DNA from 3 places in the Cellulomonas algicola genome. Region 1 is predicted to be linked to each of the others. Evidence: predicted binding sites of a transcription regulator. Region 1 holds the regulator's gene; each other region holds the start of a gene.
The links. The regulator LexA, encoded in region 1, represses DNA repair genes until DNA is damaged. The targets are predictions, from matches to a motif close to TCGAACANNTGTTCGA.
Positions count from the first base shown of each region.

Region 2: KOV94_RS17840 (replicative DNA helicase) is a predicted target of LexA. The motif match lies at 4,824-4,839, and genes of this name have one in related genera.
Region 3: imuA' (DnaE2-dependent mutagenesis accessory factor ImuA') is a predicted target of LexA. The motif match lies at 2,278-2,293, and genes of this name have one in related genera.

Region 1 is NZ_JAHKSJ010000027.1:50,925-57,800, reverse strand. Features, by position in the region: gene KOV94_RS17425 (S9 family peptidase) at 1-1,617, opposite strand, end outside; gene nrdR (transcriptional regulator NrdR) at 1,694-2,224, opposite strand; gene KOV94_RS17415 (LysM peptidoglycan-binding domain-containing protein) at 2,633-3,097, opposite strand; gene lexA (transcriptional repressor LexA) at 3,406-4,125, shown strand; gene KOV94_RS17405 (DUF7218 family protein) at 4,258-4,533, shown strand; gene KOV94_RS17400 (L-lactate dehydrogenase) at 4,654-5,655, opposite strand; gene KOV94_RS17395 (ATP-dependent DNA helicase) at 5,761-6,876, opposite strand, start outside.
Region 2 is NZ_JAHKSJ010000028.1:34,233-41,108, forward strand. Features, by position in the region: gene KOV94_RS17835 (hypothetical protein) at 1-52, opposite strand, end outside; gene KOV94_RS17840 (replicative DNA helicase) at 1,303-4,794, opposite strand; gene KOV94_RS17845 (MATE family efflux transporter) at 5,072-6,433, shown strand; gene KOV94_RS17850 (helix-turn-helix domain-containing protein) at 6,453-6,876, opposite strand, start outside.
Region 3 is NZ_JAHKSJ010000018.1:66,051-72,926, forward strand. Features, by position in the region: gene KOV94_RS14895 (TrmH family RNA methyltransferase) at 1-185, shown strand, start outside; gene KOV94_RS14900 (hypothetical protein) at 373-930, shown strand; gene KOV94_RS14905 (YbaK/EbsC family protein) at 1,044-1,628, opposite strand; gene KOV94_RS14910 (YbhB/YbcL family Raf kinase inhibitor-like protein) at 1,625-2,164, opposite strand; gene imuA' (DnaE2-dependent mutagenesis accessory factor ImuA') at 2,362-3,468, shown strand; gene KOV94_RS14920 (DNA polymerase Y family protein) at 3,479-5,515, shown strand; gene KOV94_RS20775 (PHP domain-containing protein) at 5,508-6,876, shown strand, end outside.

The sequences.
Region 1 (6,876 bases):
CGCCGTGAGGTACCCGCCGTACGACCCGCCCATCACGCCCACCCGGTCCGCGTCGACCTCCGGCAGCGTCGCCGCCGCGTCGAGCAGCGCCAGCACGTCGTCCGTGTCGACCGTGCCGAACGCGCGGTGGATCGCCCGGCCGTGCGCGCGGCCGTACCCCGACGAGCCGCGGGGGTTGCCCAGCACGACCGCCCAGCCGGCCGCGGCGAGGACCTGCACCTCGTCGAACACCGCGTGGGTGTACTGCGCGTGCGGCCCGCCGTGGATCATGAGGATCGTCGGGTACGGGCCCGGGCCGTGCCGCTCCGGGTCGGGCGTCACCACCCAGCCGTGGACCGGGTAGCCGTCCGGTGCGGTCGCGTCGAGCTCGCGGGGCTCACGGACGCCCGCCGCCCGCAGCGGAGCCGAGAGATCGGTGCGCGGCGTCGCGACGCCCGACCCGTCGAGCGGCACCGCGAGCACGTCGCCCGCGGACGTCGGGTGCGCGGCGGTGACCACGGCGAACGGCACCGCACCCTGCGCGACCGCAGCGCCCGACACGACGTGCCGTCCCCCGAGCAGCGTGACGAACGCGCCGTCGTCGGCCACACGCGCCAGGTGCACCGCACCCCGGTGCTGGACCGCCACGAGCGGCCCGTCGGCCGACTCCACGAGCACGCCCGCGTCGAGGTCCACCGCGTCGGCGTCCGTCAGCCGCACCGGGACAGCGGGTTCCTGACCCGCGACCGGCAGCGCCGCACGGAACAGGCCGACCTGCGCCGCCACGAAGTCGTGGCCCGACGGGCCGAGGTCGGTCGCGAGCAGCCACACGGCCGTACCGTCGGCCGACGGCAGCACCGCCTCCACGCCCAGCGTGCTCCCCCGGTCCGCGTCGGTGACCGGCACCAGGTCGAGCACGTCGACCGCGTCCGACCCGGCGGGGACGACGACCGCATCCCGACGCAGGTCCTCCTCCCGGGCGGCGTGCCGCGGGACGACCGCGACCAGCGCGTCGCCCGACGGCAGCCAGCGCGCGCCGCGCACCTCGGCGTCGCCGCGGGTCAGCGCCGTCGACTCCGGGATCTCGGTCACCCGGGCCAGCTGTGCGGGCGACGCGTCGGTCGTCGGCACCTCGACGACGAAGACGTGCTGGCGCTTGTCCCGCTCGAACCCGATGCCGTCGCCGCGGTATCGGAACGACGTGATGTGCCGCGCGGGCTCGCCGGCCGGGTCGGCGCCGGCCACGTAGCGCCCCTCCTCCGGCACGCGGGCGAGGTAGGCGATCCGCCGCCCGTCGGGCGAGAACCGAGGTGCCGACACCCCGAGCGGCGCGTCCGTGAGCCGCACCGGCTCGCCACCCGACGCCTCGACGACGTAGAGCTGCGGCTTGCCCTTCGGCTCCGCACGGCAGAACGCGACCCAGCGGCCGTCGGGCGACACGTCCGGGGCGGTGTCACGGTGCCCGCGCGTGATCCGGTGCGGCGCGGCGTCTCCCGCGAGCGGGACGAGCCAGAGCTGCCCGGTGTACTCGTCGGTCACGAGGTCGGGGTGCGTGACGGCCACGACGGCCGCGGAGCCGTCGGGCAGCAGGGCGGGGCCGGACGGGACGGACAGGAGCGGGAGGTCGTCAGGTGTCACCGGACGAACCTACGTGACGTCACGCGGTGCTCCCGCTGTGGACGCCTCTCCGCCGCCCGGCCGGGGCTGGGTGGCCTCAGGCAGTCGGGCCGGGGCCCGTCGGGCCGGCGACCGAACCCACCTCGTCGGCGGAGTCCGGGTCCGCTGCCTCGATGCGGCTCTCGCGGTCCGCGCGGAGGACGGTGATCGCGGCCTCGAAGTCCTCGAGCGAGTCGAACGCCTGGTAGACGCTCGCGAACCGGAGGTACGCGACCTCGTCGAGCTCGCGCAACGGCCCCAGGATGGCCAGCCCGATCTCGTACGCGTCGATCTCGGCCGAGCCCGACGCGCGGAGCGTCTCCTCGACGCGCTGCGCGAGCAGCGCGAGGTCGTCCTCGCTCACCGGACGTCCCTGGCACGCCTTGCGGACGCCGTTGGCGATCTTCTCGCGGCTGAAGGGCTCGGTGACCCCCGAGCGCTTGACGACCGAGAGGCTCGCGGTCTCGACGGTCGTGAACCGCCGGTTGCACTGCGGGCACTGGCGGCGACGGCGGATGGACGAGCCGTCGTCCGACGTGCGGGAGTCGACGACACGGGAGTCCGGGTGTCGGCAGAACGGGCAGTGCACCGCGATGTCTCCTCGCTGTCACGGACAGCGAGTCCCCTGACCCCGCTCGTCCTCGTCCCGGCGACGCTAGGACACCGTCCTACGGCGTCGCAAGGCGCGCAGACCTGACCACTCGATCGACCGCCCGGTCGCGCGGGGGCGAGGTCGCGGAGTCGGGCACCCGCGTGCAGGGAGGCGGCCGCTCGTCGCGGCCGCCTCCCTGGGGACTCGCGTCCCAGATCACGGACCGACTCGCCTCGGTCCGGCGCGGTGCTGCGGCGCGGGGCGATGCGAGCACCACCTCGGCCACACCTCGACGAGCCCCCCAGCCCGTTCGATGAGGTAAGCCTAACCTACTGAGCCACAGCCCCCTCGTCAACGCTCCTCCCAGCGGCGCCCCCGCCTTCCCCGCAGGGGCGCCGCCGAGACTCAGGAGCGCGGCAGGAGGATCTCCTGGCCCGCCATCAGACCGGCGTTGGGGAGGTCGTTGAGACGCACCAGCTCGAGGACGACGTCGCGCACGTCCTCCCCCGGCGCGGCGACCTGCTGCGCGAGGCCCCACATCGTCTCCCCCTCGAGGACGACGTGACGCGTGACCTCGACCGCGGAGCTCACCGGACCGTCCGCCGACGCCCGCGCGGCGATCGTCGAGACACCGATCGCGAGCAGCAGGCCGAGGACGACGACCACGAGACGACCGCGTGCGGTCAGCTGCAGCGGCGCCTGCTCCGCGGTCGCCCGGACACGCGCGTCGTCACGCCCGGCACCGGTCGCGACCGGTGTCCGACCCGCCGGCGCGACGGAGCGGGGTGCAGGCGGCGTCGACAACCGGACGACCCGCAGGTTCGGACGCACCGTTCCCGGCCCCGCCGGCGACAGCACCGCAGCGCTCATGTCGACTCTCCGCTCCTTCTGGTTCGAACGTCTGTTCGTCGAACGTCTGTACGATGTCTACCACCCGGCTCCGACACGCGTCCAGACGAGATCGAACAGATGTTTGATCTGGCTGCTCGCACTGCCTAGGCTGGCCGCGCAGGACAAGCGCACCACCGACCACTGACACCGCCCGGGTCCGCCCGGTCCGGACGCAGGTCAGCAGCGGTGCGCACGGTCCGGCACCGAGCAGGCGGCGACCGGCCGACGACGTCAGGAGGGCTGCAGTGAGCACCAGCGGGGACACCACGACCGGCACACAGGACCGGGTGGCGACCGTCCACGCGCTCCCCGACGGCCCGGACGGGGCCGACGGTCTCACCGCGCGCCAGCGCCTCGTGCTCGACACCATCCGGGCGTCGGTCGAGTCGCGCGGCTACCCGCCGAGCATGCGCGAGATCGGCGAGGCCGTCGGCCTCACGAGCCCGTCGAGCGTCAAGCACCAGCTCACGGCCCTCGAGCGCAAGGGCTACCTGCGCCGCGACCCGAACCGACCGCGCGCGATCGAGGTCGTCCACCCCGACGACTCGCGCGGCGTGTCCACCTGGACCGCGCCCGACGGCACCCGCACGCCCTTCTCCGCACCCGTCACCGGGGACGACGAGCAGGTGCCCAGCCCGTCCTACGTCCCGGTCGTCGGCCGGATCGCCGCGGGCGGCCCGATCCTGGCCGACCAGGTCGTCGAGGACGTGTTCCCGCTCCCGCGCCAGCTCGTCGGTGACGGCGAGCTGTTCCTGCTCCGCGTCGCGGGCGACTCGATGATCGACGCCGCCATCTGCGACGGCGACTGGGTCGTCGTGCGCCGCCAGCCGGTCGCGGAGAACGGCGAGATCGTCGCGGCCATGATCGACGGCGAGGCGACCGTCAAGACGCTGCGCCGGGCCGACGGTCACGTCTGGCTGATGCCGCACAACGCGGCCTACGCGCCGATCGTCGGCGACGAGGCGACGATCCTCGGCCGGGTCGTCTCCGTCCTGCGCAGCCTCTGACGTCCGGCCGCGCTCGTCCGCGCGGACACGAGACCGGTGGACGCCGATGTCGCGCGCGTGCGGCTCGGCGAGGTCGGCGCGACGCTGGTCCGGGGTGAGGACGACGCCCCGGACCTCGACCGAGGAGCCACGATGCCCGGACGGATGCGAGACCCCGGCCCCAGCGTGAAGGACGCGCAGCTCTACGAGCGGCTGCGCGACGAGGGGAACAGCAAGGAGAAGTCGGCGCGCATCGCCAACGCCGCCGCCGGCTCGTCACGGTCGGCCGTCAGCCGCAAGGGCGGCCGCTCGGGCGACTACGACGACTGGACGGTCGACGACCTGCGCAAGAAGGCGGCGGACGTCGGCATCGAGGGGCGGTCGCGCATGCGCAAGTCGGAGCTCATCGACGCGCTGCGGTCGCACTGACGCCCATCGGAACCGGGTGTGCGGCGATCGCCGCACACCCGCTCGCCACGACCCGCGGCGCCGCCACGCGCGACAGCGCGCCCCGGCGCCGCGAGATCGACCGGCGAGCAGGCGACGAGGTCAGAACCCGAACTGGCGCGCGACGTCCTTGACGGCCTCGGCGGAGCGTCGCAGGCCGGCGAGCTCGTCGGCCGACATCGGCACCGCGAGCCGGTCCTCGACCCCCTTGGCGCCGACGACGGCGGGGACGGAGAGGCACACGTCGGAGATCCCGTAGTAGTCGTCGAGCAGCGACGACACGGGCAGGATGCGGGACTCGTCGTTGAGGACCGCCTCGATGATGCGCGACCCGGCGAGCGCGACCGCGTAGTTGGTGGCGCCCTTGCCCTCGATGATCTGGTAGGCGGAGTCGACGACCTCGCGCGCGATCCGCTCGCGCACCTCGGAGGTCAGCGCGCCGCCGCGCCCGCCGAGGCCGTTCCACTCGAGCAGCGGCACCGCGCCGATGCTCGCAGAGCTCCAGAGCGGCAGCTCGCTGTCGCCGTGCTCGCCCGCGACGTACGCGTGGACGTTCTGCACCGCGACGCCCGTCTCGCGCGCGATGAGGTAGCGCAGCCGCGACGAGTCGAGGACGGTCCCGGAGCCGAACAGCCGCGACGGAGGCAGCCCCGAGATGCGCAGCGCGGCGTACGTCACGACGTCGACCGGGTTGGTGACCATGACGTACGTCGCGTCGGGCGCGACCTCGACGACGGCCGGGAGGACCTTCCGGACGAGCGAGATGGTGGCCTCGGCGAGGTCGAGGCGCGTCTGGCCGGGCTTCTGCTTCGCTCCGGCGGTGAACATGACGATGTCGGCGTCGGCGCACACCGCGATGTCGTCCGACCCGACGACCTGGGCCATCGGCATGAACTGGATGCCGTGCCCGAGGTCGAGCGCCTCCGCCTGCACCTTGGCCTTGTTGATGTCGTAGAGCGCGACCGTGCGGGCCGCACCGCGCATGAGGGCGGCATAGGCCATCGTCGACCCGACGGCGCCCGCCCCGACGATCGCGAGCTTGGACGTCCGGCGGCGCGGGACGTGCGGCGTCACGGCGTCGTCGAGGTCAGGGGTCTCGGTCATGGGGGTCTCCCGCGTCGTCGTGCGACCGCCCGGGTCCGGGTCGGTCGGGGTGCGCGTCGGCGCCGGCCACGAGCACCGGCGCCGCACGTCGGCGCAGCTCTGAGGCTAGTCGTCCCCGGTGAGGCGGCGCAGGGCGGACACGGCGACGTCGCGCTCGGTGGTCCGCCAGAAGCCCGGCAGCGACCGGGCGAGGAACTCGCCGTAGCGCGCGGTGACGAGCCGCGGGTCCAGGACGGCGACGACGCCGCGGTCCTCGGTCGTGCGGACCAGACGTCCCGCGCCCTGCGCGAGCAGCAGCGCGGCGTGCGTCGCGGACACGGACATGAAGCCGTTGCCGCCCGCCGCGGCGACCGCCTCGGTCCGGGCCGAGCGCACGGGGTCGTCCGGGCGCGGGAACGGGATGCGGTCGATGAGGACGAGGCGGCACGCGGGTCCGGGCACGTCGACGCCCTGCCACAGCGACAGCGTGCCGAACAGGCACGTCGGCTCGTCGGCGGCGAACTGCGCGACGAGCGTCGGGAGCTGGTCGTCGCCCTGCAGCAGCACCGGCACGTCGAGCCGTTCCCGCATCGCGAGCGCGGCCGCCGTGGCGGCGCGGCGCGACGAGAAGAGCCCGAGCGTGCGCCCGCCCGCCGCACGGACGAGCGCCTCGATCTCGTCCAGCTGCGCGTCCGTCGCGGGTTCACGCCCGGGCGGGGGCAGCCGGCGCGCGACGTAGAGGATCCCCTGCCGGGCGTAGTCGAAAGGGCTGCCGACGTCGAGGCCGTGCCAGGTGAGCGACCCGGGGTCGTCGGCCGCGTCGGTGCCGGCCGCGACGTCGAGCGCGTCGGCGTCGTCCTGCGCACCCGGCAGACGCGACGGGCCGACGGGTTCGGCGTCCGGCCGGACCTCGAGCCCGACGGACCGGGCGACCGGGTCGAACGAGCCGCCGAGCGACAGCGTCGCCGACGTGAGGACGCCCGTCCGCCCGCCGAGCAGGTGCGTGCGGATGAGGCCGTTCACCGCGAGCGGTGCGGCGTGCAGGCGCGTGAGGACGCCACCGCGCCGGTCCTCGCCGCGCGCGCACCACAGGACCGTGTGGCGGTTGTCCTCGGGGTCGGCGGCCATGCGGTCGGCGACCTCGAAGAGCGCGAGCATCGCGGACGCGGCCATCTTCAGCCCGCCGTCGGGGGCGGCCGGACGCCCCGCGGTCGAGTCGGGCTTGAGCGCGCTCAGCAGGGT
Region 2 (6,876 bases), on a different contig from region 1:
CGGTCGAGGACGGAGTGCACGTGTAGCCGGTGCCGCTGGCGTTGGCAGCCATCGCCGGGGTCGGGGCGATCAGCGCGATGGCTGCGGCGATGGCGGCGACGGCGATTCCGCTGGTTGTTCTGCGACGCATGGGACCTGCTTTCGGTCGGGACGAACAGGGGCACACCACTGACGGGCTCATCAGGGTGATAGGTGGGCGTCCGCACCTGCGCCGTGAGCAGTCGGCGCTCGGCGGTAGAGCCAGCGAGTGCCGGTGTGACCTAGTTGTCGAGTGAACGATGGCTCCTGAACTGCAGCTGGGTACAGATGACGCAACCGCGAACATACTGGAGCGGATCAGGCGATACGCGCTAAACGGACGGGCGTCTTACTGTGACTATTCAAGGCCCGACGGGGTCGCGTGCAGCGCCGTCAACTCGGACCTCGCTTCGGCGACTCACGCTCGGATCTGGTGGGCTGGCCACCTCGTTCCGGCCGGCGTGACTGACGCGGGACGCTTCCGGCTCTCGCTGTCGACGCGCGTGTGCTTGCCGTTCGCGTTCGCGAACAGCGCCGCAGCGCCGCCGACGATGACGCCCCCACCGACCGGCTCGTTGGGGGCGTACGACGCCGGCGTCACAAACATCAGATACGGCCGACGGCGCACCACCGAAGGACTTGAGCTACGCCTGAACGGCCGCCAGGACTGGCTTCTCGATCCCTGGCGTGGCGGCGCACGCCCGAAGCGCATCCGCGATCGCCATCTTCTGCGTCGTGGTCGTGTCGGCGAGCAGTCGGCACGTGCCGCAGGGCGTCCGCGACGTCATCATCACAGCGATGGCGCGCGACCCCGGCGATCGCTACTCGACGCCTGCAGAACTCGACAGCGCCCACGGACGCCTCACGCCTCCGAGGCGCGTCTGGAGCCAGTTGCCCCCGCACCCGGGGCACACCGCGTGCTTTGAAGGAGTCCGTGGGACGTCCCACCTGACAGTGTGTGCCGTCCCCATCAGCGCCGGCGGTCGACACGAAGTGCAGGTCCGTCGAGCCAGCTCCGGACACAGGGTCGCGCTGCCGTGGACGACGTGCGCGCGAAGTGAAGTGCCGCGAGCCCTTCGTCGCACGTTCCGCAAGAACGCGTAGTGGCGCCGACGATGGACCTTGGGCGGCGCGATTCCCGTAGGAAGACGACTCGACCGTTCACGTGACGCCCCTGGCGGGCTTCTTTCGTCCCAGAACCGCCGCTCATCCCGCACGGTCCGTCCCACCGATTCCCCAAACGGCACCTCGTTCCCGAACTCGGTGGGCGCCGGCAGCCGATGCTCAGGCCTGCATGTCGACGAACCGCGAGTAGTGCCCCTGGAAGGCGACCGTGATGGTGTCGGTCGGGCCGTTTCGGTGCTTGGCGACGATCAGGTCGGCCTCGCCCGCGCGCGGCGACTCCTTCTCGTAGGCGTCCTCGCGGTGCAGCAGGATCACCATGTCGGCATCCTGCTCGATGCTGTTGTGGACGGCGATGCCGTTGGCGACGAAGTTGTGGGTGCCGAGGACGGTCGCGTCGAAGACCGGCTGCTCTCCCATCGGCTCGATGGCGACGACCTCGTCCCACAGCAGGTCGTTGACGGCCATGATCTCCAGGTCCTCGCTCCCGAGAACCTCGGCGATCCGGCCGAGTCGCTGCCGCGACGGCGCGTGCTTGCACATCGTCGACCCGCAGAACTGCGTGCCCAGGGCGGCAGCGAACTCGCGGTGCGTCATGCCGTTCTCCACGAGCAGCTGCCGCACGTCGTCCCACACCTGGCGCGGCACGGTGTCGACGTTCGGGTTACCGCTCTTCGCGCGGACGATCTCGAGCAACCGTTCCGCCTGGAGGCCGCGAGCGCCGTGCACGCCGATCTCCTGGAGGAACCGTCGCTGGTCGTCGACGCCGGAGATGTCGAGCGTGTACCCGTCCCGGTCGCCGGCCTTCGGCGTCGCCCTGCGGACGCGCGTCGAGATGCCGAAGCGCAGCAGCAGCCGCGACAGGTCGTCCACGAGCCGACGCGACGTGGAGGCGTAGTAGATGCGCCCGCCCTGACCGTTCGCGTTGACCGTCACTGAACCGTCGGTCGCCCAGATGTGCCGCAGGAAGAGCGCGATCTGCTCCTTCGGCAGGTGGAAGACCGCGTTCGGCACGAACTTCTCGTGGCTGCGCGCTCCGAAGAGGCCGAAGCCGTCGAGCCACTCGGCGATCGGGTTCCGCTTGCCGCGCGCCAGCCGGTACGGCGCGGGCAGACGCAGGGTCGTGACGCGGGCCGCCGCGTAGTCGTCGCGGATCGGCGTGATCCCGAACGCCGTCGCGGCGTCGGACACCGCCGACAGGTTCGCCTCGTCGATGGACGCGTACCGCACCGGCTGCCGCTTGACGAAGGAGCCGTCGCCGAGCAGGTGCGCGAGCATCACGACCGTGCGATCGTCCCACGCCGCCCGCTGCTCCGGGCCGGGCACGTGCCGCGGGACCCCGAGCCGCGATCCGACCTCGAGCTCGCCGAGCGGCGTCCAGCCCTCGTACGTGAGGAACGGATGGTTCGCGGTCGCGGTGACCTCCTTGCCGGAGGCGAGCCGCAGCCGGTAGACGGGCTTCACGCCGGTCGGGAAGACGTGCGTCATGTGACGACGGACGTACTGCAGCCGCTCGTCGAGCGCCCACACCGGCACGTCCTTCGCACCGAGCGCGTACAGCTCGCCGAGCGTCGTCTCCGCACCGGTGTCCGCGCGCAGGATCCGCGTGTCCTCCGTCAGACAGCCGGACTCGCGGAGGTCGCTCATCTGCGGCTTCTTGTCCGTGCGCTGCTCGGGACCACGGTTCAGCTGCGAGATGGCGATGACGGGGACCTCGAGCTCCTTCGCCAGCAGCTTGAGCGCTCGCGAGAACTCCGAGACCTCCTGCTGACGCGACTCGACGCGCTTGCCCGAGGTCATCAGCTGGAGGTAGTCGATGATGACGAGCTTGAGGTCGTGCCGCTGCTTGAGCCGCCGCGACTTCGCACGGATCTCCATGAGCGACATGTTGGGCGAGTCGTCGATGAACAGCGGCGCCTCGGAGATCTTGCCCATGGTCGCGGCGACCTTCGCCCAGTCGTCCTCGCCCATCTGACCCGTGCGCATCTTCTGCAGGTGCACGCGGGCCTCGGCGGACAGCAGACGCATCGTGATCTCGTTGCGGCTCATCTCGAGCGAGAACACGACGGACGTCATCCCGTGCTTGATCGACGCCGACCGCACGATGTCGATGCCGAGCGTCGAGTTGTGCGTCGGGATCATCGACCGGCTCGCGAGGTACAGGTGCGACTCGTGGTCGATCTGCACGCACCGCACGGGCACCGACTCGATCGGCTCGACGGACACGACGCGACGGCTCCGGCGGGCGACCTGCCGCGCCCTCTTGTGGGCGAGGTGCTTGTCCGCGTGCAGGAAGACGTCGTCGTCAGCCGTGAACCGAAGACCGTCGCGTCCGGCGTCGACCTGGTAGCCGAGCGAGTGGACGAGCTCGGCGACGTCACGGAGCAGCGCCTCGGGACCGGTGACGCGGATCGCCCCGTCGGGCTCGACGGCTCCGACCGCGTCCAGCACACCGGCGAGCAGGTCACGACGCTGGTGCTCCGCCGCCCGCAGGTACGGCGCCGGAATGCGGTCCGCGAGAGCAGCCGATCCGCGACCGCCGCGCACGGCGACCCTCATCGCGACCTCGTCGTCGACCTCCCCAGAGCCGACGGCCGCAGCGACACCGACCACGTACGGGTCGGCGTCGAGGTCGACCTCCGGCCGCACGAGCGGCCGTGCGAGCTCGACCCGCACCACCGCTGCGACCTCGCTGTCGAGGGCGCGGTGGATCGCCTCGGTGGTCTGGATTCCCGTTGTGCCGTCGCTCCGCGTCTCCCACTCGTGCTGGGCGTCGGCGACGATCTCCGTGCCGTCGTCGAACGTCACCCGGTAGCAGGGGCGACCCGTCATGGCGGGCGTCGCGGCGACGACCTGCGTCGGCGTGCCGTCGGCGGCGATCAGCCAGTCGCCGACGGCGACGTCGCCCATCGTCGTCCAGCCGGTCGGGGTGGGGAGCGGCGTGTCGAGGGCCAGCGCCTTGCCGATGGCCGGGCGGGCGGCCACGACGATCATCTGGCCGGGGTGCAGGCCGTTCGTCAGGCGGTCCAGGTCGGAGAAGCCCGTCGGGACGCCGATCATGCCCTCGCCGCGATGACCCGCGGCCTCGATCTCGTCGACCGTGCCGCCGATGATCTCGCCCAGCGGCAGGTAGTCCTCCGACGCGCGCCGCTCGGTGACGGCGTAGACCTCGGCCTGCGCGTTGTTGACGATCTCGTCGACGTCGCCACCGTCGGTGCCGTAGCCGAGCTGGACGATGCGCGTGCCGGCCTCGACGAGCTTGCGGAGGATGGCGCGCTCGCGCACGATCCGCGCGTAGTAGCCGGCGTTCGCGGCGGTGGGGACGGACGCGATGAGCGTGTGCAGGTAGGGCGCGCCGCCGATGCGGCCGATGTCGCCGCGCTTGGTGAGCTCGTCGGAGACCGTGATGGCGTCGGCGGGCTCGCCGCGGCCGTAGAGGTCGAGGATCGCGTCGTAGATCGCCTCGTGCGCGGGGCGGTAGAAGTCCGTGCCCTTGATCTGCTCGATGACGTCGGCGATGGCGTCCTTGGAGATCATCATGCCGCCGAGCACGGAACGCTCGGCGTCGAGGTCCTGCGGCGGGGTGCGGTCGAAGCCGCCGTTGCCGCGACCGGAGTCCGGGGGCGCCCCGTACTCGAGCTCCTCGATCGTCACTGGCCGCCCATCCCCGTCGTCCGTTACCGTCGAACATCTGTTCTAGCAGGGGCCACCGACAACCCCGCACGCTCGCACCGCACTCGCGTCCGGTCCTGCCTCGCCCGTGAGGTTAGGACGGTCCGAGCGGGGTTCCAAACGGGCCTGTGGACAACCCTGTGGGGTCTCCTGTGGACGGCGGCGGACCCGCTTGTGCACAGTCCGTGGACAGTCCTGTGGATACGGTGGATGAAAGAGTCCTCACGAACCCCTGACCGGCCCTGACGCTGTGCACGGCATGTGGATGCGAGAAAGGTTGGACGAGATTTCATCTGACGGACATCACACGTCCGCCGTCGATCGGCAGATTCTGTCCCTCGCCGTCCCGGCGCTCGGTGCGCTCGTCGCGGAGCCGCTCTTCGTCCTCGTCGACTCCGCGGTCGTCGGCCACCTGGGGACGGCGTCCCTCGCCGGTCTCGCACTGGCGTCGACCGTGCTCGTCACGGTGGTCGGCCTGTGCGTCTTCCTCGCGTATGCCACCACGGCGGCCGTCGCGCGACGGCTCGGTGCGGGCGACCGCGGCGGTGCGCTGCAGGTCGGCGTCGACGGCATGTGGCTCGCGCTCGGCCTGGGCATCGCGCTCGGCGCCCTCACGTGGCTCGCGGCCCCCTGGCTGATCGGCGCGCTCGGTGCGACCGGTGAGACCGCGCACCAGGCCGTCGTCTACCTGCGCTCGTCGGCTCCCGGTCTGCCCGGGATGCTCCTGGTCCTCGCCTCGACGGGCGCGCTCCGCGGCCTCCAGGACACGCGCACACCGCTGGTCGTCGCCACGGCCGGCGCCGTCGTGAACGCGGTCCTCAACGTGGTCCTCGTCTACGGCGCGCACCTCGGCATCGCGGGCTCCGGGTTCGGCACCGCGCTCACGCAGCTCGCCATGGGCGCCGTCCTCGGGGGCGTCGTCGTCCGCGGTGCCCGCGCCGCCGGCACCCGGCTGACCCCGCACGCGGCCGGCCTGTGGGCGAACGCCCGCGCCGGAGCGCCGCTGCTGGTCCGGACGCTCACGCTGCGCGCCGCGATCCTGCTGACCGTCTGGGTCGCGACCGCGCTCGGAGCGACCACCCTCGCCGCCCACCAGGTCGTCAACGCCGTCTGGGGGCTCGCCGCGTTCGCCCTCGACGCCCTCGCGATCGCCGCGCAGGCCCTCGTCGGGCACGCGCTCGGCGCCGCCGACGTCCCTCGCACCCGCGCGCTCCTGCGCCGCACGCTCCAGTGGGGCGTCGGCGCGGGGGCGGTCCTCGGGCTCGTCCTGGGCGGCGCGTCGTGGCTGTACGTCCGGGCGTTCACGACGGACCCCGACGTGCAGCGCGCCGCCGTCGTGGCCCTCGTCGTCGCGGCCGTCACGATGCCGATGGCCGGGTGGGTCTTCGTGCTCGACGGCGTCCTCATCGGCGCGGGCGACGGGCGGTTCCTCGCCTGGGCGGGCGTCCTCACGCTCGTCGCCTACGTGCCGGTCGCGCTGGCCGTGCGCGGGTGGGCGCCCGACGGCGTCGCCGGTCTCGCCTGGCTCTGGGCGGCGTTCGCGGGCGTCTTCATGCTGGCCAGGGCCCTGACCACCGGCTGGCGCGCCCGCGGCACCGCGTGGATGGTGACCGGCGCCTAGCCCCAAGACGCGCCGCGCGTCAGGCGCCTGCCGACTCCGCCGCGTACCGGGAGGCGAACGCGCCCGGCGTCATGCCCGTGACGCGGCGGAAGTCGCGCGACAGGTGCGGCTCGTCGGCGTACCCGAGCCGCGCGGCGACGTCGGCGACCGTCGTGCCGCCCGCGCGCAGCAGGCCCGCCGCCTCGTGCAGCCGACGCCGCTGCACCAGCCACTTCGGCGAGAGCCCCAGCCGCCGCCGCGTCAGACGCTGCAACGACCGCTCCGTCATGCCGAACCGGTCGCACAGCTGGGCGACGCGCAGCAGCTCGGGGTCGTGCTCGACGGCGTCGACGATCGCGTTGACCTGCCGACCCTCGTCGTCCACGGGCAGCCACCGCCGGAGGAAGTCCCCGACCAGGTCCGTGGCCGCGCCCTGCCGCGACTCGTCCGCCGGGTCGGGCGTC
Region 3 (6,876 bases), on a different contig from region 1:
TCGACGAGCTGGTCGCCGAGCCGCCCGGACGGCTCGCGCTCGTCCTCGGGGCCGAGGGGCACGGCCTCAAGCCCGCGACCGTCGCCGCGTCCGACCTCGTCGTGCGCATCCCCATGGCCGGGGGCGTGGACTCGCTCAACGTCGCTGCCGCGGCCGCGGTCGCGTTCTGGGCGACGCGCGCCTGAGCCGCTCCTCGGGCAGCCGGTCGGGTCCGTCCCGTGTGACGAGACGCACACGCGGCCGCTCGGGCGAATCGGGGTGCGCGATGTCGGTGGCGTGCGGCAGGCTCGGAGGCTGACGCCGGCGTCTGCGGTCCTCGCTGTGCTCGCGTGCGCCGCAGGAGCACGGGTGCGACGAGGACGGAGGTGGGACGTGGCCGCATGGGGCCCCGGCGCGTTCGACGCCCACCCCGCGCTCGACTTCCTCGAACGACTCACGTTCCAGCACGCCGAGGTCGACGCGACCCTCGACGTCGTGCCCGGCTCGGTCGACGTCGACGCCGTCGCCGAGCGCCTGCGCCACGAGCTGCGCTCCGCCGCCGACGGCTTCCCGTTCGCGTGCTACGCCTTCCCGCAGTCCACCTACGCCACGGCCGGCCTCGTCGCCGCGGTGCTCACCGGTGCGCACCGCCGACCCCCGTCGCGCCGCCGCCGCGGCGGTCGCGACCGGCTCGGGCTGGGCGCGCACGGCGGGCACACCGTGCTGCTCACCGAGCGGCACGCGCTCGACCTGCAGCCCGACGCCCGGGCCGCCGCCCGCGTCCTCGCGTCGCCCGAGGCCTGGGCCGACGAGCCCGACGCGACCGTGCACCTGCTCGCCGCGACGCGGCAGCTCGAGTCGCTGCTCGGCCGCACCTACGCGCCGTCGCCCGCACCGCTGCGCGTGCCGGGGCAGGCCGTGTGGGGCCGGACGCTCCCGCACCGCCGCTGACGCGTCCGCGCTGACGGCGCGCCGCTGACGATCCCGCTGACGCACGGCAGTCGACGCCCACGCCGTGAGCACCCACGAGTCGCCCCGGCGTCCCACGCCGCCGGCTCCACCGGTCAGCCGAGCGCGAGCCCTTCCACGACCTCGACGCCCGGTGCGGACGCGAGCAGCGCACCGGGCAGCGCGACCTTCGAACGGCGCAGACCGCTGCCGATGACGACGACCGGGCCCGCGTCCGGGTCGTCCGTCGCGACGCGCGCGTCGACCAGCACCCGGTAGTCCGCCGGCAGGCCGAGCGGCGTGATGCCGCCGTACTCCATCCCCGACTCCGCGACCGCGCGGTCCGTCGGCAGGAACGACGCCTTGCGCACGTCCAGCAGCCGCTTCACGGCGTTGTTGACGTCCGCCCGGGTCGTCGCACGCACGACAGCCGCGGCGACGCGCTCGTCGCCCTCGCGGCGGCCTGCCACCAGCACGCAGTTCGCCGACGCCGCCGGCGGCAGGTCGTAGGCGGCCGTGAGCGCCGCGGTGTCCGCCAGGTCGGGGTCGATCTCGGTGACCACCACGGCGTCCGCGACGCGGTCGTCGGCGGCGGCCCACGCCTCGACCGCGGCGCGCACCGGGTCGGCCAGCAGGTCGGGGCGGTCGAGCGCGCGGACCCAGGTCAGCGAGCCGAGCGTCGTCGTCGGGTCCGCCGTCACCGCTGGTACGTCCCGACGAGCACGGCACGCGCGAGCGTGTGGAACACGACGGCGGTGTTCACCGCGCCCGGCATCGCGTCCGGTCCGACGCCGAGCGAGTCGGTGTCGAGCGCGTGCACGACGAAGAAGTACCGGTGCACCTGGTCCCCGGGCGGGGGAGCAGCGCCGACGTAGGCGGGCTCGCCGTCGTCGCCGCGCAGCGCGAAGGCCCCGTCGGGCAGCGTCGTGCTGCCGGCGGTCCCCGCGCCCGTCGCGAGCTCGGTCGTCGTCGCGGGCACGTCCACGAGCGTCCAGTGCCACCAGCCCGCCGGGCCGGGGGCGTCCGGGTCGAAGCAGCTCACGACGAACGAGCGCGTCTCGGGCGGGAAGCCCGACCACGCCAGGTGCGGCGACACGTTGGCGCCGGCCGGGGTGTTCGTGTGCGCGTCGGGGAGGCGGTCGCCGTGCGTGACGTCGTCGCTGCGCAGCTCGAACGACGGCACCGCGGGCAGCAGCGAGTACGGGTCGGGGGCGACGGGGCGGGTCAGCGAGGTCATCGCGTCATCATCGCCCGGCGGGGCGTGCGGTGCGCGCGGTCCAGGCCTGGCGATCGCCCGGGCGGGTGGCTCGGATTGACACGCCTCCGGGTGTCAGCGTCTACTGAGATACTTCGAACAGATGTTCGATCGGATGCGAGATCACGAACGTCGCCGCAGGTCACAGCGGTGTACGTGCGTGCTGGAGGTGGGTGCCGATGGCGGCGAGCGTGCTGTCCGAGCAGGCACGGGTCGAGCTGGCCCGGGCCGTGCTGGCGCACGCCGAGCTGCGGACCGGGGCACGCAGCGTCCGGGTCGGGACGCGCCCGGCCGAGCCGTCCGCGAGCCCTGCCGCGGGCACCCGGCACGGGTCGGAGACCGGGTCCACGCCGGCCGGCGGCGCGCCCGTGCCGTTCGCGGCGGACCCGGTGCGCGGGGCGACACGTCCGTCGTCGGGTCTGCTGCCGACGCACCGTGCCGACCGGTCCACGGCGTCCGCGACGCCCGGCGCCGTGCCCACCGACCGTGCCGTGTCGCCGCACGGCGTGCCCGTCGACCACACCGCGTCGCCGCACACCGCCCCCGCCGACCGCACCCTGTCGTCGCGGGCCGCGGACGAGGCGTGGGCACGGTCGCACCCGACCACGTCCGTGCCCCGGCCCGCCGGGGTGCTCGCCGCCGAGCGGCCGCCGCTGCCCGTCCCGGACCGGCTCGCGCCGCTGCTGCCTGACGGGCTGCGCCGCGGTGCGACGACGGCCGTCGTGGGATCGACCTCGCTCGTCCTGGCGATGCTCGCGCACGCCTGCGCGGGCGGGGCGTGGGCGGCCGTCGTGGGGCAGCCGACCGTGGGGCTGCTCGCCGCCGCGGAGGCCGGGGTGGCGCTCGAACGGCTCGCGCTCGTGCCGCGGCCGGGCCAGGACGCCGCGACCGTCGTCGCGGCGCTCGTCGACGGCATCGACGTGGTGCTCGTCGGGCCGGACACCGTGCTCACCGACACCGACCGGCGCCGGCTGTCCGCGCGGGCGCGCGACCGCGGCGCGGTGCTGCTGTCGAGCGTCGCGTGGCCGGGCGCGTCGACGGTGCTGACCGTCGAGGCGGGCCGCTGGTGGGGCGTCGGCGCGGGGGACGGGCGGCTGCGCACGCACGAGCTGCGCGTCACACGGTCGGGGCGCGGCGGGTCGGCCGTGCCGCTGTCCGTGGACGTCACGCTGCCGCTGTCGGCGGACAGCCCGTCCGTCCCCGTCGCGCCGCCCGCGGCGACGGTCGTGCCGCCCGAGGTCGTCGACGAGCAGCAGCCGGCCGTCGGCCTGCGGCTCGTGGGTTGAGAGGCGCGTCGTGAGCACCCGCACCACCGTCCTCTGGGTCCCCGACTGGCCCGTCGTCGCCGCGACCACCGCCGACGAGGTCCCCGCGCACCTGCCCGCCGCCGTGCACGACGGCCGGCGCGTCACCGCCGTCTCGGCGCTCGCGCGCGTCGAGGGGGTCCGTCGCGGCATGCGGCGTCGGCAGGCGCAGGGGTGCTGCCCCGAGCTCGTGCTGCTGCCCGCCGACGACGCGCGCGACGTGCGCCTGTTCGAGCCGGTCGCGAGCGCCGCGGAGACCGTCGTCGCCGGGATCGAGGTCGTGCGCGCCGGTCTGCTGCTGCTGCCCGCCGGGGGTGCCACCCGGTACCACGGGTCGGAGGACGTGCTCGCGGAGCGGCTCGTCGACGCCGTCGCCGCGCGCGCGGGGCACGAGAGCGCGGTCGGCACCGCCGACGGGCTGCTCGCCGCGGTCGTCGCCGCGCGCACCGGGGCCGTCGTGCCGCCGGGCTCGTCGCCCGCGTTCCTCGCCGCACGCGGGGTCACCGAGCTCGTGCACGCCGCCGTCACCGAGGACGCCGCCCAGCAGGTCGCCGACCTCGTCGACCTGCTGCACCGGCTCGGCCTGCGCACGCTCGGGCAGCTCGCCGCGCTGCCGACCGGGGACGTGCACGCGCGCTTCGGGCGGCTCGGCGTGTGGGCGCAGACGCTCGCGCGCGGCGACGACGAGCGCCCACCGGCCCGTCGCCGCCCCGAGGCCGACCTCGAGGTCGTCGCCGAGCTCGACCCGCCCGTCGACCGGGTCGACACCGCGACGTTCGCCGGCCGCCGGCTGGCCGAGGACCTGCACGCGCAGCTCGTGCACCGGTCCGTGTCGTGCGGGCGCATGCAGATCGCCGCGCGCACCGACGACGGCACCGACCTGGTCCGCACCTGGCGCACCGACCTCGGCGGGTTCGGCGGGCTGACGCCGCAGCGCATCACCGACCGCATCCGCTGGCAGCTCGAGAGCTGGCTGTCGTCCACGGCCGTCGCGACCGCCCGCAGCCGCGCGCAGGACGCCCCCGAGCGCGTCCGTGCGGCCCGTGCGCGCGCCGCACGTGCCCGGGCCGCGCGCGACGGGTCGCAGGACCCGTGGGCGTTCGACGACCTCGTCGACGAGCCGTGGGTCGACGACGACGTCCGGCCCGTGACGCTCGTGCGGCTCGCCGTCACCGCGCTCGACGTCGCCCCTGCGGGTGCGGAGCAGGGCCGGCTGTGGGGCGGCCCGTCGGGCGGCGACCTGCGGGCGCACCGCGCGCTCGACCGCGTGCAGGGGATCGTCGGCGGGCAGGGCGTGCTCACCGCGACGCTCCAGGGCGGTCGCGGTGTGCGCGACCAGGTGCACCTGCAGCCGTGGGGCGAGCAGACGCAGGCCGTGCGCGCCGCCGACCTCCCGTGGCCCGGGCGGCTGCCGGACCCGGCTCCCGCGACCGTCCTCGCACGTCCGCTCCCTGTCGACGTGCGCGACGCCGCCGGGCGGCCCGTGGTCCTCGACGTCCGCGTCGGGCTGCGCGGCGAGCCCGCGACGGTCCGCTGGCCGCTCGCGTCGGACGCCGACGTGCCGTCGGGGGCGCGGGCGTCGGCGCGCTCGGCAGGACCGGGCGCGTGGGGTCCCGGTGGGACGGCACGTCCGTCGGCGTACCGGACGTCGTCCGCAGACGGCTCGTCGGGCCACCTCCCGTCGTCCGCTCGGCTCGCGCCGTCGGCTCGTCCCGGCTCGTCCGCGCGGTTCCCCTCGTCGGGCGGTCTCACGTCGGCCGACGGGTTCCTGGCGTCCGACGGGTGGCCGTCCGGCGGGCCGCGACCGGGTGCGGGTGTCGCGTCGGACGACGGACCCGGCGAGCCGGGCGGAGTGCGCGAGCGGGCGGTCGTCGGGTGGGCGGGCCCGTGGCTGTCGAGCGAGCGCTGGTGGGGGACCGGAGGACGGGGCGGCGTGCGCGGGCACCTGCAGGTCGCGTTCGACGACGGTGACGCGGTGCTGCTCGCCGGCGACGCGGACGGCTGGACGTGCGAGGCGACGTATGACTGACAACTGGCTGGCGCCCGACCGCTCGGCGGTACCTGACGTCTCCCGCACGTCGCGGGCCTCCTTCCCGCCGCGGTACGCCGAGCTGCACGTGCACTCGGCGTTCAGCTTCCTCGACGGCGCGAGCCAGCCCGAGGAGCTCGCCGCGGAGGCCGCCCGGCTCGGGCTCGGCGCGCTCGCGCTCACCGACCACGACGGGCTGTACGGCGTCGTCCGGTTCTCGCAGGCCGCGAAGGCCGTCGGGCTGCCCACCGCGTTCGGCGCCGAGCTGCACCTGCCCGCCCCCGACGGCCGCAAGCACGCGCGGGAGCGCACGCGCGCCACCCCGGGGCTGCCGGTGCTCGACCTGCCGACGGGCGTGCCCGACCCGCGCGCGTCCCACCTCCTGGTGCTCGCGCGCGGACCCGCGGGGTACCGGGCGCTGTCCCGGTCGATCGCCGAGGCGCACCTGCGCACGGGGGAGAAGGGTGCCGCGGACTACCGGCTGGAGGAGCTCGCCGCGAACGCCGCGGGCCAGTGGCTCGTGCTCACGGGCTGCCGCAAGGGCTCCGTGCGGCGCGCGCTCGCGGGCGGCGACCCGTCGGGCGTCGGCGGGGTCGCACCGGGGGGTCTGGACGCCGCACGCACCGAGCTGGACCGGCTCGTCGCGCTGTTCGGCCGGGACAACGTCGCCGTCGAGGTCACCGCGTCGGCCGACCCCTACGACTCCGAGCGGGCCGACGCGCTCGCGTCGCTCGCCGCCGACGCGGGCCTCCCGCTCGTCGCGACGGGCAACGTGCACTACGCGACGCCGCGCGACGCGGACCTCGCCGCGGCGCTCGCGGCCGTCCGGGCCCGCTCGTCCGTCGAGGACCTCGACGGGTGGCTGCCCGCGGCCCCCGTCGCGCACCTGCGGTCCGCGGAGGAGATGCTCGCGCTGCACCGGCGGCACCCGTCGGCGGTCGGCACGGCCGCGGCGCTCGCGGCCGAGTGCGCGTTCGACCTGTCGCTCGTCGCACCGCAGCTGCCGCCGTACCCGGTCCCGGACGGGCACACCGAGGCGACGTGGCTGCGCGAGCTCGTCCGGCAGGGCGCGCTCGAGCTGTACGGGCCGCCCGACGACGAGCGCGTGCCCGGCGCGTACGCGCAGCTCGCGCACGAGCTCCGCGTCATCGAGGACCTCGGGTTCCCGGGGTACTTCCTCGTCGTCTACGACCTGGTGAAGTTCTGCCGCGACCACGGGATCCTCGCGCAGGGCCGCGGCTCGGCCGCGAACTCGGCGGTCTGCTACGCGCTGCGCGTCACGGCCGTCGACGCGGTGCGGCACGGGCTGCTGTTCGAGCGGTTCCTCGCACCCGAGCGTGACGGGCCGCCGGACATCGACG